DNA from 2 places in the Pseudomonas sp. Pdm06 genome. Region 2 is predicted to be linked to the other one. Evidence: riboswitches for the same ligand, from Rfam matches in the RefSeq annotation. Region 2 holds a riboswitch; the other holds the start of a gene.
The links. Region 2 has a riboswitch for cobalamin ahead of IB266_RS25645 (CbtB domain-containing protein). Riboswitches for the same ligand answer to the same signal wherever they lie in the genome.
Positions count from the first base shown of each region.

Region 1 (7,407 bases), on a different contig from region 2:
CGTTGAAATCCTCGATAACCTTGAACAGTACGAACTGGTCTGCCTGGACGACCTCCAGGCCGTGGCCGGCAAGGCTGACTGGGAAGAAGCGCTGTTTCACCTGTTCAATCGGTTGCGCGACAGCGGTCGGCGCTTGTTGATCGCCGCCTCGACGTCGCCTCGGGAGCTGCCGGTGAAACTGGCGGATCTCAAATCCCGTCTCACCCTGGCGCTGATTTTCCAGATGCGCCCGTTGTCCGACGAGGACAAACTCCGTGCCTTGCAGCTACGCGCTTCCCGACGTGGCCTGCACCTGACCGACGAAGTCGGGCATTTCATCCTCACCCGTGGCACCCGCAGCATGAGCGCATTGTTCGAGCTGCTCGAGCGCCTCGACCAAGCCTCGCTCCAGGCCCAGCGCAAGCTGACTATTCCTTTTTTGAAAGAAACTTTGGGCTGGTAGAACCGTTGTGAGTAGTGGCTCATGGCCTGTTCTGGACGCGGCGAAACCCGCGGTCCTGCTGGGTTGCAGGCTGCGTGACGTTCAAAATGGGCTTAAGCGCTTAGATGTAAACGTAAAACCGAGAAGTCACATTTGCATCGATTGAATTTGCAAATGAGGTTGATAGAAGGCATAGTCTCGCCATCTTTACTACTTCAGCCACGGTCGTGCCCATGCTAAATCGCTTCGCACCCCTCGTGCCTCTCGCACTCGTTACCCTGTTGTTCGGTTGCGCTGCCCACTCTCCAGTGACCCAGCAAGCACCACAACCACAGGTCCAGAATTCCGTTACCGCCCAGTCTTCCTCCGTTGCGTTCCAGGAAGAAATGGCCTCCGACAAAGAACTCGCAGCCTTCGCCGGCAGCAAGCCCTACCAGCTTCCAGTACTGGCTGACAGCATCCTGGAACGTGGCATGTCGTTGATCGGTACCCGCTACCGTTTTGGCGGTACTTCCGAAGCCGGCTTCGATTGCAGCGGTTTCATCGGTTATCTGTTCCGCGAAGAGGCTGGCATGAACCTGCCGCGCTCCACTCGCGAAATGATCAACGTGAACGCCCCCCTGGTAGCGCGCAACCAGCTGGAGCCCGGTGACCTGCTGTTCTTCAGCACCAACGGTCGTCGCGGTCGCGTCAGCCATGCCGGTATCTACTTGGGCGACAACCAGTTCATCCATTCCAGCAGCCGCCGCAGCGGTGGCGTGCGGATCGACAGCCTGGGCGACAGCTACTGGAGCAAGACCTTCATCGAAGCCAAGCGCGCCCTCGCCATGGCACCGACTGTGGTCACTGCTCGCAAGTAAGCACACAGTTTGTAAGGCAAACTTAAAGTCTTACTTGAAGTTTGCCACATAGCCGCTAGAATCCTTGATCATTGATTGATGGCAATCCGCCTGCGTACTACGCAGGCGGATTTGTTTTCATGCCCACGGCAGAAAAGCCGCATCCAGATCAGGATTGTTCTGCATATGTCGACGTCGGCCCGCCTCGCGCTCATCTTCCTCGCCGCACTGCTCAGTGCGTGCGCCAGCCGAACCCCGCCGCCAGCGCCTGTTGTGCGGGCCCCGGTGGTCTTTGCTCCCTCGCAACCCTTTTCCCCGGCCGCCGAAGACGTCCTGTTCCGGGCGTTGGGCCTGGTGGGGACGCCGTACCGCTGGGGCGGCAACACGCCGGATTCGGGCTTCGATTGCAGTGGCTTGATCGGTTATGTGTACCGCGACGCTGCCGGTATTTCCCTGCCGCGCTCCACGCGCGAGATGATCGGCATGCGCGCCCCGGATGTCGGCAAGAACGCCTTGCAGACCGGCGATTTGATTTTCTTCGCCACCAACGGCGGCTCTCAGGTCAGCCATGCCGGGATCTATGTCGGCGAGGGGCGCTTCGTCCACGCGCCGGCCACAGGTGGCACGGTCAAGCTCGACAGTCTGTCCAAGGCTTATTGGCAAAAGGCTTACCTGGGCGCCAAGCGTGTGTTGCAGCCGGAGCACCTGGCGCGTAATCCCTGACCCTTAATTTGTGTGCCGCTGGCAAGCTTTTGTGGCGAGGGAGCTTGCTCCCGCTCGGTTGCGCAGCAACCGTCAGAGCCCAAGTGCAGCCCAGCGGGAGCAAGCTCACTCGCCACAGGGGACCTTCAAAAGTCTTGAGTGGTGTTATTGACCCGACACCCGCCAGATCTTGTTCCCCACATCATCGGCCACCAACAAACCACCCTGCTTGTCGATTACCACGCCCACCGGCCGGCCTTGGGCTTTTTCGTCGGCGTTCAGGAAGCCGGTCAGCACATCCACCGGTTGCCCCACGGGTTTGCCGCCGTTGAACGGTACGAAAATCACTTTATAGCCACTGTGGGGTTTACGGTTCCAGGAACCGTGCTGACCAACGAAAGCCCCTTCGGTAAACGGTGCAGGCAAGGCGCTGCCTTCGGCGAAGGTCAGGCCCAGTGAGGCGGTGTGGGGGCCGACAGCGTAGTCCGGGGCGATGGCCTTGGCCACCAGGGCCGGGTTCTGTGGTTCGACCCGGACATCGACGTGCTGCCCGTAGTAGCTGTAGGGCCAGCCATAGAACGCGCCGTCCTTGACCGAGGTGATGTAGTCCGGCACCAGGTCGCTGCCGATCTCATCCCGTTCGTTCACGGCCGTCCACAGGGCTCCGCTGCGGGGTTCCCAAGCCAGGCCGTTGGGGTTGCGCAGGCCTGAGGCGAAGATCCGGTGATTGCCGCTGGCCCGGTCCACTTCCCAGATGGCGGCGCGACCTTCTTCGGCCTCCATGCCATTTTCCGCGACGTTGCTGTTCGAACCGGTGGTGACGTACAGCTTGCTGCCGTCACGGCTGGCGATCACGTTCTTGGTCCAGTGATGGTTGAGGGTGCCGCCCGGCAGGTCGACGACCTTGGTCGGCTGCGCCTTGATCTGCGTGTCACCGTCCTTGTACGGGAAGCGGATCAGTCGGTCGGTGTCGGCCACGTACAGATCATTGCCCACCAGGGTCATGCCGAACGGTGAATTGAGGTTTTCCAGGAAGACCGTACGGGTTTCGGCGATGCCATCGTGATTGGCGTCGCGTAATAGCGTGATGCGGTTGGGGCTGGGCACCCCGGCGCCAGCACGGCCCATGACCTTTTTCATCACCCAGCCACGGATGCCCTTGCTGTCGTCTGGCTTGGGCGGGGCATTGGTTTCGGCCACCAGCACATCGCCATTGGGCAACACGTAAAGCCAGCGCGGATGATCCAGTCCTTCGGCGAACGCACCCACTTGCAGGCCCTGGGCCGGGGTTGGCTTGGCGCCTTGCGGCCAGCCGATGGCTTCGGCGATGTTGACGGTGGGGACCAGGGTCTTGTTCGGTTCCGGCAGTTTCGGCGCAGGACCGGTGCCATCGGACACTTGCAGGGTGGAAGACTCGCCACAAGCGACAAGCCCGGCGGCGAGGGCGACGATCAGAAGATGGGGTGGCTTGAGCATGCTGGCTTCCCTATGAATGCATGTGGTTATTCATAGAGAAGCGTAGACGCACGGATGGTTCAAACTGCGCGCAAAACCTTGTGGGAGCGAGCTTGCTCGCGATGGCTACATGACAGTCAACATAGATGTTGCCAGGTGCACCGCTATCGCGAGCAAGCTCGCTCCCACAGTAATGAGTCAGCCATGGGCCTGTTTGAACAGCACGGCAATGCCTGGATGGTATTGGCCGGCCTCGTTGCGCAACTTGCGATAGGCGTATGGGAAGTACCAGGCCACCGCGCAAGTGTTTTCCTTTTGCAGGTCGTCGATCATGTCCTGCAGTTCTTCGGGCGTGGCGCTTTGCTGGGCTTTTTGCGGCGAGACGAACAGGCAGCCCAGCTTCAGGTCGCTGGCGTAGCTGATGCGCTTGGCATCGCTGGTGGCTTCCGACAGCGGTTGGGTCAGGTTCAGGTTGTTGACCTTGGGCCAGCGTTGGGTGGCCTGGATGAAGGCCCGCTCATCGGTGCTGGCGATGAACAGGTCGGCGCTGACGTTGCGTTCGCCTTCTTCATTCTGCTTGCGGGTCGGCGCGTTCTGTAGCGTGACCATCTCGGCCATCCAGGCGGCGGCCGACAGCAAGCTGAGATTGGCTCGTTCATCGAACCAGTAGGGGGTGTCGTTATCGCCGCGCACCGCGTTGTAGCGGTCGATACAATCAAACCAGCGTTCCAGCACCGGGCGCAGGAATTCCAGTTTTGGATTGCTGATGAGCATGCCTTGCATATTTTGCCCTCTTGTTCTTGTGATATCGGGTCGTAATGTCTCTTTGATATCACTTGCCGCAGCATCACACAAGATTGGCGTCATTTTATTGATCGGTGCCAATGAGCACCCCCGACAGGCGGCTTTAATTGACGCTCCACCCCCAACCCTCTAACCTTCGCCGCTTGTTTCAGGTGCTCTGTGACTTGAGTTCGACAGAGTGAAACAGGGAAGCCGGTGAGTGCACACGAACCCGGCGCTGCCCCCGCAACGGTAAATGAGTCAACGCTGTGCCTAAGCCACTGTGTCGCATGACATGGGAAGGCGCGCAGCCCGGCGCCACGCCGCTCATGAGCCCGGAGACCGGCCTGATTCATCCAACGGCATCACGGTGGGCGATGCCAGGCTTGCTGCCGTCTTTTTTTGTGCCCCGCCCGCCGTTATCCAATCCCAACGGAGAGCTCCCCATGACCGACACCCCTGATCGCGACGAACGCCACCTGGCGCGCATGCAGCGCAAGAAAGCCGTGATCGACGAGCGCATCGCCAACTCGCCGAACGAATGCGGCTTGCTGCTGGTGCTGACCGGCAACGGCAAGGGCAAGAGCAGCTCGGCGTTCGGCATGCTGGCACGGTCCATGGGCCATGGCATGCAATGCGGTGTGGTGCAGTTCATCAAGGGACGCAATAGCACCGGTGAAGAGCTGTTTTTTCGCCGCTTCCCGGAGCAGGTGCGTTTTCATGTCATGGGTGAAGGCTTCACCTGGGAAACCCAGGACCGCCAGCGCGACATCGCCGCCGCCGAAGCCGCCTGGGCCGTATCCCGTCAGTTGCTCAGCGATCCGTCCATCGGCCTGGTGGTGCTCGACGAATTGAATATCGCCCTCAAGCACGGCTACCTCGACCTCGATCAGGTGCTCAGCGATCTGCAGGCGCGTCCGCCGATGCAGCATGTGGTGGTGACCGGTCGCGGCGCCAAGCCGGAGATGATCGAGCTGGCCGACACCGTGACTGAAATGGGCATGATCAAGCACGCGTTCCAGGCGGGTATCAAGGCGCAGAAAGGCGTCGAACTGTGAATGACCCTTGCCTGACAAGCCGCCACTGTCCGGCGGTGTTGATCGCAGCGCCGGCCTCGGGACAAGGCAAGACCACGGTCACTGCGGCGTTGGCCCGGTTGCATCGCAACCAGGGACGCAAAGTGCGCGTCTTCAAGTGCGGCCCGGACTTCCTCGATCCGATGATCCTGGAGCGGGCCAGCGGCGCGCCGGTCTATCAATTGGACATGTGGATGGTCGGCGAGCAGGAAAGTCGCCGGCTGTTGTGGGAAGCCGCCGCCGAAGCGGACCTGATCCTGATCGAAGGGGTGATGGGGCTGTTCGACGGCAACCCGTCCAGCGCCGATCTGGCGCGGCATTTTGGCGTACCGGTGCTGGCGGTGATCGACGGTACGGCCATGGCCCAGACCTTCGGTGCCTTGGCCCTGGGCCTGGCCCGTTATCAACCGGACCTGCCATTCGCCGGGGTCTTGGCCAACCGGGTCGGCACCTTGCGTCACGCGCAATTGCTCGAAGGCAGCCTGACCGAAGGCCTGCGCTGGTACGGCGCGCTGTCCCGGGAAACCGGCATCGAATTGCCCAGCCGTCATCTCGGGTTGGTCCAGGCCAGTGAATTGAACGATCTCGACCTGCGCCTCGACGCGGCGGCCGATGCTTTGGCCAGTAGTTGCGAAGTGGCGCTGCCGCCGGCGGTGGAGTTCGCCGCACCGCAGGTGATCGCCGTTGAGCCGTGGCTCGCCGGGGTGCGCATCGCCGTGGCCCGTGACGAAGCGTTCGCCTTCACCTATGGCGCAAGCCTTGATCTGCTACGGGCCATGGGTGCGCAGTTGAGCTTTTTTTCACCGATCCATGACACCGAACTGCCTGAGGCGGACAGTCTTTATCTGCCTGGCGGTTATCCGGAGCTGCACCACCTTGCGCTGGCTCGAAATAAGCCGATGCTGGCCGCGATCCGTGCCCACCACGCCGCCGATAAACCGTTACTCGCCGAATGCGGCGGCATGTTGTATCTGCTCGATTCATTGACCGATGTCGACGGCGTGCGCGCCGAACTGCTGGGTTTGCTGGCCGGCGATGCGCAGATGCAAAAGCGCCTGGCGGCCTTGGCATTGCAGTCGGTGGATTTGCCGGAAGGCAACCTGCGTGGGCACACCTATCATCATTCCCTGACCAGCACCGAGGTTGAACCGATTGCCCGTGGCCATAGCCCCAATGGCGGACGCGGTGCGGAGGCGGTTTTCCGGCAAGGGCGGATGACGGCTTCCTATGTGCACTTTTATTTTCCGTCGAATCCCAGGGCGATTGCCGCGCTGTTTGTGCCAGACCTTGAGGCCGCCTTCGCGAGCAAGCTCGCTCCCACATTTGATCACCTGAACCCTGTGGGAGCGAGCTTGCTCGCGAAAAGGCCATGACCGACAACGCTTTCTCCCAGACCGAACGCGACGCCATCTACCGCGCCATCGCCGAGCGCCGCGACATGCGCCATTTCAGCGGCGGCACGGTCGAACCGGCCCTGCTGCGCCGTCTGCTGGAAGCCGCGCACCAGGCCCCGAGCGTCGGCCTGATGCAACCGTGGCGATTCATCCGCATCAGCGACCGCGCCTTGCGTGGGAACATCCAGCAGTTGGTGGAAGAAGAACGTATCCGCACCGCCGAAGCCCTCGGCGAGCGCAGCGATGAGTTCATGAAGCTCAAGGTCGAAGGCATCGACGACTGTGCCGAAGTGCTGGTGGCGGCGTTGATGGAGGATCGCGAGCGGCACATCTTCGGTCGTCGGACCTTGCCGGAAATGGACCTGGCCTCGCTGTCCTGCGCCATCCAGAACCTGTGGCTGGCCTCCCGCGCCGAAGGGCTGGGGATGGGCTGGGTGTCATTGTTCGAACCTCAGGCCCTGGCCGACCTGCTGGGCCTGCCCGCCGGGGCCAAGCCGCTGGCGATCCTTTGCCTGGGCCCGGTCGAAGGGTTTTACCCAGCGCCGATGCTCGCCCTGGAAGGTTGGGCGCAACCGCGTCCGCTCAATGAACTGCTGTATGAAAACCGTTGGGGAGTGAGCCCATGAGCGTGGCGTTGCTCAGTGCCGCTGCGGTGGCGCTGGATGCGCTGTTGGGCGAGCCTCGGCGCTGGCATCCGTTGGTGGCGTTCGGCGGCTTTGCCGATCGCATCGAACAAC
Region 1 is NZ_JACVAH010000005.1:332,740-340,146, forward strand. Features, by position in the region: gene hda (DnaA regulatory inactivator Hda) at 1-442, shown strand, start outside; gene IB266_RS11515 (C40 family peptidase) at 655-1,281, shown strand; gene IB266_RS11520 (C40 family peptidase) at 1,447-1,983, shown strand; gene IB266_RS11525 (PQQ-dependent sugar dehydrogenase) at 2,128-3,438, opposite strand; gene IB266_RS11530 (hypothetical protein) at 3,616-4,200, opposite strand; cobalamin riboswitch at 4,355-4,566, shown strand; gene cobO (cob(I)yrinic acid a,c-diamide adenosyltransferase) at 4,647-5,258, shown strand; gene IB266_RS11540 (cobyrinate a,c-diamide synthase) at 5,255-6,649, shown strand; gene bluB (5,6-dimethylbenzimidazole synthase) at 6,646-7,296, shown strand; gene cbiB (adenosylcobinamide-phosphate synthase CbiB) at 7,293-7,407, shown strand, end outside.
Region 1: it holds a riboswitch for cobalamin, as region 2 does, so the genes downstream of both, cobO (cob(I)yrinic acid a,c-diamide adenosyltransferase) here and IB266_RS25645 (CbtB domain-containing protein) in region 2, are expected to answer to the same signal.

Region 2 (7,407 bases):
ATGTTGTCATCCGACACGAAACCGCCGGGCTGGGTCCTGAGCAGGTGCATGGCTTAGGCGCTGAGGGCGGCGCGCAACTGCGCTTCGAGCAGTGCGGCATCGAGTGCCTGGCCGATCAGCACCAGACGGGTGACCCGCGCTTCCTCGGCGCCCCACTGGCGGTCGAAATGTTTATCGAAACGCGTGCCAACGCCTTGGATCAGCAGGCGCATCGGCTTGTTCGGGATCGCCGCGAAACCCTTGACCCGCAGCACGCCATGCTGGACCACCAGTTGCGTCAGCGCATCCAGCAACAGACTTTCGTCGGCCTGGGGCAGTTCGATGGAGATGGAATCGAAGGCGTCATGATCGTGGTCGTCATCGTCGCCATCGTGGTGATGGTCGTGATGGCTGTGGCGGCCGTCGATGTGCTCTTCGGAACCGGCGCCCAGGCCGATCAACACGTCCAGCGGCAGGCGACCGCTGCTGGCTTCGATGACCTTGACCGCCGGCGGCAGCTCTTCGGCGACTTCCAGGCGAACCTTGGCCAAGTCTTCAGGGCTGATCAGGTCAGCCTTGTTGAGGATCACCAGGTCAGCACTCGCCAGTTGGTCGGCGAACAGCTCGTGCAACGGCGATTCGTGATCCAGGTTCGGGTCGAGTTTGCGCTGGGCATCGACCTGGTCGGGGAAGGCGGCGAAGGTGCCGGCAGCCACGGCTGGGCTGTCGACCACAGTGATCACCGCATCGACGGTGCAGGCGCTGCGGATTTCCGGCCATTGAAAGGCCTGGACCAACGGCTTGGGCAAGGCCAGGCCGGAGGTTTCGATCAGGATATGGTCGAGGTCGCCGCGCCGGGCTACCAGCTCGCGCATCACCGGGAAGAATTCTTCCTGCACTGTGCAGCACAGGCAGCCGTTGGCCAGTTCGTAGACGCGGCCGTTGGCTTCTTCTTCGGTGCAACCGATGGCGCACTGCTTGAGGATCTCGCCGTCGATACCCAGCTCGCCAAACTCGTTGACGATCACGGCGATGCGCCGGCCTTGGGCGTTGTCGAGCATGTGCCGCAGCAAGGTGGTTTTACCCGAGCCGAGAAAGCCGGTGACGATGGTGACAGGGAGTTTGGCCAGTGTTTTCATCGGATGCCCTTTGGCAAGGTGGCGGGCAAACGGGACGACAACCGCGGGCACAGGTGTGCACGGAAGATTTCGCCACCGGATCACCCCGCCCGGTTGTAGTGAGAATCTGTCTCGAGGCAGGTCTCCTGGCTGACGGCGGGCCAGTCGTTCGACTGGCAATGGCTGCGCCTTCCCGTGCGCCTTTGGTAAAAGGGCATGCACAGTGGCCTTGCAGAAACCTCACCGTTCACAGTTGCGGGGGCAGCCGCGGCTTGGACCGCGTTCCCTTCTTAGCTTCGGCGCAGGCCGAAGAACCTCGAAGGCGCAAGGCTACGCAGGGTGTGGGGGCGGGTCAATCTCCGCAAGTGAGTTCTGCGGTGTCTTTGCCGCCGCCATCGCGAGCAAGCTCGCTCCCACATTGGATCCCGCAGCCCCCTGTGGGAGCGAGCTTGCTCGCGATGGGCTGCGCAGCGGCCCCCTGTGCATTGACGGCCCCGCCCCACCCATGCTCTCCTGTGCGCCTAGTTACGGGTGCCCTTCACAGGGTGAAACGGGAAACCGGTGAATCGTGTGCTTTACTCCAAAGCCACGTCAGTCCGGTGCTGCCCCCGCAACGGTAAGCGAGCGAAGCGTCTGAACCACTGTGTCCCCGGACATGGGAAGGTGACGCTTGCAGGCAAGGCCCAGCCCCTGCCCCTCGCGAGCCCGGAGACCGGCCCATGACTCAAGCATCAACAAACCCGCGGTGGGCGGGCGCTGTTCGAACCTGGGCGATCTTTCGTCCGGGATCTCATTGCGCTCGCATCCCCACGGAACAAAAACAGAGGGAAGCGCCATGTCGACCATCAGCAGCACCGCCCGCACCGCCAGCAGCACCACCACCACCACCCTGAGCCAACGCCTGAGCGCCGCGATCCTGGCTTCGATCCTGGGCGCGGGGCTGGTCTATTTCGCCGGCTTCTCCCACATCGAAGCGGTGCACAACGCCGCCCACGATACCCGCCACAGCGCCGCCTTCCCCTGCCACTGAGAACTGACGACATGATCAAGCGTATCGCGCAGACCGCCGGTTTCAGCGGCTTGCTGGCCGCCCTGCTGCTGACCCTGTTGCAGAGTTTCTGGGTATCGCCGCTGATTCTCCAGGCGGAAACCTTCGAGAAAGCCCCGGCGACCGAGGTCCATGAGCACACCGACGGTGTGGCCCACACCCATGATGCCGAGGCCTGGGAACCGGAAGATGGCTGGCAGCGCGTGCTGTCCACCACCGGCGGCAACCTGGTGGTCGCCGTGGGCTTTGCCCTGATGCTCGCGGGCCTGTACACCTTGCGCGCACCGACTCGCACCTCCCAGGGTCTGCTCTGGGGCCTGGCCGGTTATGCCACTTTCGTCCTGGCACCCACCCTCGGCCTGCCCCCGGAATTGCCCGGCACCGCAGCGGCCGACCTGGCCCAGCGGCAGATGTGGTGGATCGGCACCGCGGCGTCCACAGCGGTGGGCATTGCCCTGATCGCCTTCGGCCGGCATTGGCTGCTCAAGCTGCTGGGCGTGGCGACGTTGCTGGTGCCCCACGTTATCGGTGCGCCGCAGCCCGAAGTCCACTCGATGCTGGCGCCCGAAGCGTTGGAAAGCCAGTTCAAGATCGCCTCGCAGGTGACCAACGTCGCCTTCTGGCTGGCCCTGGGCCTGATCAGCGCCTGGCTGTTTCGCCGTGACGGTCAAGCCCACCACGACGCATGAGCACCGGGTCGATCCTGGTGATCGGCTTGGGCTGCCAGCGCGGGTGCCCGGCCAGCACGCTGCGGGCCTTGCTCGAACAGACGTTGCTGGCCCACGGCATCGAACTTCACCAGGTCCGGGCCCTGGCCAGTATCGACCTCAAGCGTGACGAGCCCGGGCTGCTGGAGCTGGCCGGGCAACTGGCCTTGCCGCTGACCTGCTTCAGTGCCGAACAGTTGGCCGGTTACGAGCGGCGGCTCAGTCATCGCTCCGAGATCGCCTTCGCGCAAACCGGTTGCTACGGCATCGCCGAAAGCGCCGCCCTGGCCTTGGCCGATCAATTGGGCACGACGCCCGCAACCCTGCTGATTCCCCGTCACACAGGCCCCATGAGCACGTTGGCATTGGCGGTCGTGGCATAAATCCCGATAATCGCCGCCCAGGATCATGAGCAATCTTCATCTGGGCGACGCTCACCCACCTTCCACAGGAGCCGGTCATGACCGTGTACTTCATCGGCGCCGGCCCCGGCGACCCGGACCTCATCACGGTCAAAGGCCAGCGACTGATCCGCCAGTGCGCGGTGATCATCTACGCCGGCTCGCTGGTGCCGACCGCCGTCCTCGAAGGCCATTGTGCCGAACAGGTGATCAACAGCGCCGAGCTGCATCTGGAACAAATCATCGAATTGATCAGCAGCGCCCATCTCAAGGGCCAGGACGTGGCCCGGGTGCACTCCGGCGACCCGAGCCTGTACGGCGCCATCGGCGAACAGATTCGTTGCCTGCGGGAACTGGACATCCCTTTCGAAATCATCCCGGGCGTGACCGCGACCTCAGCCTGCGCCGCCCTGCTGGGTGCCGAACTGACCTTGCCGGACATCTCCCAGAGCCTGATCCTCACTCGTTACGCCGATAAATCCCCGATGCCCGCTGGGGAAGAACTGGGCAACCTGGCACAGCACGGGGCGACCATGGCGATTCACCTGGGGGTCAATCACCTGGAAAAGATCGTCGACGAACTGCTGCCCCACTACGGCGCGGATTGCCCGATTGCGGTGATCCACCGGGCGACATGGCCGGATCAGGACTGGGCGATGGGGACGCTGGCAGATATTGCCGAGAAGGTGCAGGCCAAGGGTTTCCGCCGAACGGCGCTGATCCTGGTGGGGCGTGTGCTGGGCAATGACGTGTTCAGCGAATCGTCGCTGTACCGCGCCGGACATGCGCATCTCTACCGGCCCTGACTCGCCAGACAATCCACCTGGATCCCCCTATAGGGGCGAACCAGTGGGAGCAAGGCTTGCCCGCGAAGGCGTCGCCTCGGTCTATCAACTACACCGAGGTGTTTGCATCGCGGGCAAGCCTTGCTCCCACAAGCTCGCTCCTACAGGTTACGAACTGATCGCAAGATGGTATCGCCACAATCAGTAGTAGGCGTTTTCTTTCTGCGTATGGTCGGTCACGTCGCGCACGCCCTTGAGCTCTGGAATGCGTTCGAGCAAGGTGCGCTCGATGCCTTCCTTCAAGGTCACGTCAGCCTGGCCGCAGCCCTGGCAGCCGCCGCCGAACTGGAGCACGGCGATGCCGTCTTCCACCACGTCGATCAGCGAAACCTGGCCGCCGTGGCTGGCCAGCCCCGGGTTGATCTCGGTTTGCAGGTAGTAATTGATGCGCTCGTTGACCGGGCTGTCGGCATTGACCATCGGCACCTTGGCGTTCGGTGCCTTGATGGTCAGCTGGCCGCCCATGCGGTCGGTGGCGTAGTCGACTACCGCATCGTCCAGGAAGGCTTCGCTGAACGAGTCGATGTACGCGGTGAAGCTCTTGAGCCCCAACGCGGTGTCTTCGGGTTTTTCTTCTCCCGGCTTGCAGTAGGCAATGCACGTCTCTGCGTACTGGGTGCCGGGCTGGGTGATGAAGATGCGGATCCCGATACCCGGGGTGTTCTGCTTGGACAGCAGGTCGGCCAGGTAATCGTGGGCGGCATCGGTAATGGTAATGGCGGTCATGGAAACTCCTCGCAGGCTTGACGGCAGTTTACGCCAATCATCGCGCCGGACAAAGTCCTAGTATTTTTGTCAGGAAAGCGTCCGACGGAACGGGGTTTGCCGCCGGACAGGCCGATCAGAGGTTCTGGTAGCGATTCATGTCCAGCACACCGCTTTCCACGGGCTCCGTTTCCTGGATGTACTGGCTCAGGTCATGGAAGTAATACCAGAACTGCGGGTGACTGCGGCGAATCCCCCAGCGTTCGACAATCCGCTCGAACGCCGGCTCATCCTGGGCACGTTCCATGGCCTCGACGAATGCCGGCACTTGCCCGGCCTGAATGTTGAACATGAAGTTCGGATAGCTGCTGAGCACGCCCGGGTAGACCGTCAGCGTGTCCAGCCCCGGCTGATAGCGCGTTTCCTCGCCCAGCAGGAACGCCACGTTGCTGTGGGCCCGGTTGCGCAGCAGGCTGTAGACCTCACGTTGGCCGCTGGCGGTTTCGATGCGCAACAGGGTCGCTTCCGGCAGTTGGTCGATCACCTTGAGCCCCGCCGCTGGGCGCGACACCAGCCGACTGAGGGCCTGCTCGGCGTTTTGCAGCGCCGGGTCGATGTTCGGGCGCGAGCAGTAGGCACCGTCGCAGCGGTTGATTGGATCGGGATGCGCGTTCAGATCGCCATAACGGACCAGCAGTTGCTGGGCGAAATCACCCTTGGGGTCGCGTTCGTCAAGCTTGAGGGCGGTCGGCTTGTCATTGTCGATGGCCTCATAATCGAGCCACATCTTGAATTTGCCACCGGCCTGGTACCAGTCATCGAGGTAGCCTTCCCGGGAGTCGGCCGGCATCAGGCGCAGGAAGTTCTGCTCCGCACCGTTGCGGATCAAATCGAAATACAACCGGGTCTGGGCCTGGTGGGAGACGTTGCCGAACACGTCGAAATTCACCGCCAACTGATAATAGGTACGCTCCAACAACGGGAAGTCGAACAGCCACATCGTCTGCGGCACCTCCCCGATCAACCCCTTGGTGACCGAAGCGCTGTCGAAATGCCGGAAAATGCTCAGCAGCGCGTTGTCGTTGCCGGCCCACAGCGTCGACCAACTCGGTGCCGGCAGCTCGGCATAGTTATCGCGGCGCAAGGCCTCGTACTCGTTGCGTTTGTCACGGTAATCGAGCCACAGGCTGAGGACGCTGCCCACGTCGTCGTTCTGCCCCGGCATCGCCAGCAGCGGTGTGGCCTGGCCGCGGTAGTTCGGGTCGGTGATGTACAGGTCGTGTTCGGGGGCCTGGAACAGCGCCCAGAAATTATCGCGGATCACGTCCGTGGCGATCTGGCCCCGGCACACCGGCCCGCGGATGAACGTCCGCACGAAATACTCGGCGTTATCGAGCATGAATTGGTAACGGGCCTGGGCCGGAATCGCTTCGAAGGTGGAAAACGGGTTGGCCCGGCGCTCCGGACCGTAGCCCGGCAACGCGGTGACCTGCCACTTGCCGCTGTAGAACAGGCTCTTGATCCGCGCCATCTTCGCCGCGCTCAAGCCGTAGGTGATGTGGGTCTTGTGCACGATCACCCCTTGCACCGGCCAGAGCCGATAATAGACGCGGGTGCCGGGATCGTCGTTCGGGCGGCGGGTGTTGATCAGGTCGATGGGCTGCCCGGTGGGCGTACGCGAACGCACCCATTGGAAGAAATGCCCCGGCTCGCCGTCCTTGAAATAGATATGCGCCAGGAACCAGTGTTCGAACAACCAGCGCCCCACCAGGCTTTCCCGGGCGCCGGGGGCGTTGAGCAGGTTTTCCCACTGCACCACTTGCAAGGCTTCGGCGGCGCTCGGGGCCAAGGCCTGCTGGTCGATCGGGGCGCCGGCGGCCAGCCAGCGCTGCAGGGTCTGGTATTGCTGGTCGGTCAGGCCGGTGACCGCCAGCGGCATGCCTTCGCGGGGATGCGCAGCGGCATATTGCTCGAACTGCCCCGGCACCGGGCAGGTGTTGTCACGGTTGAGCCCAAGCACGATGTCTTCCGGCAATTTGGCGTTGGGCTGCAATGGCGTACGGTGCCCCAGCTCCAGCATCCGCGCCATCAACGCCGCCTGGTTGCCTTGGGCGTCGAGCACCGAATAGAAGCCTTTGCGCTGCCAGGCGCGCGGGCCGGAGGCATCGTAGAACAGGCGGGTCGGCTCGGCCGCCTGGCGCCGCTCGCCGTCATACACCGACAGCTTGCTCGCGCCCCGTGCCGCACCTTCGCCGCTGCCCAGGTTCAATTGGCAGGCGGAGTCGTAGCAGGCATGACAGGCCACGCATTTTTCCGTGAAGATCGGCTGGATGTCGCGGGTGTAGGAGATCGCCGGAACGGGATTCCCGGCGGCTGCGCTAAAAGACAACGACAGCAACAGACTGCCGAATAAGACGCGGTACGGCATGTCTCGGGTCCCTAAGAGATAGTCCGGCGATTCTACCGGGCCAGCATCGCCTTGCAAACATGAGCGATATTCATGCAAAAGCCCCTCATGATCAAATCCTGCGCAGGTTTGCTATCATCCCGGCCTTCGTAATGGTCTTTTTTTCCAGGTAGTCCTATGTCCGATCGCAGCGCTCG
Region 2 is NZ_JACVAH010000018.1:141,909-149,315, forward strand. Features, by position in the region: gene cobN (cobaltochelatase subunit CobN) at 1-50, opposite strand, end outside; gene cobW (cobalamin biosynthesis protein CobW) at 54-1,118, opposite strand; cobalamin riboswitch at 1,216-1,431, opposite strand; cobalamin riboswitch at 1,610-1,833, shown strand; gene IB266_RS25645 (CbtB domain-containing protein) at 1,933-2,127, shown strand; gene IB266_RS25650 (CbtA family protein) at 2,139-2,834, shown strand; gene IB266_RS25655 (cobalamin biosynthesis protein) at 2,831-3,235, shown strand; gene cobM (precorrin-4 C(11)-methyltransferase) at 3,313-4,059, shown strand; gene nfuA (Fe-S biogenesis protein NfuA) at 4,240-4,824, opposite strand; gene IB266_RS25670 (fatty acid cis/trans isomerase) at 4,940-7,231, opposite strand; gene metH (methionine synthase) at 7,388-7,407, shown strand, end outside.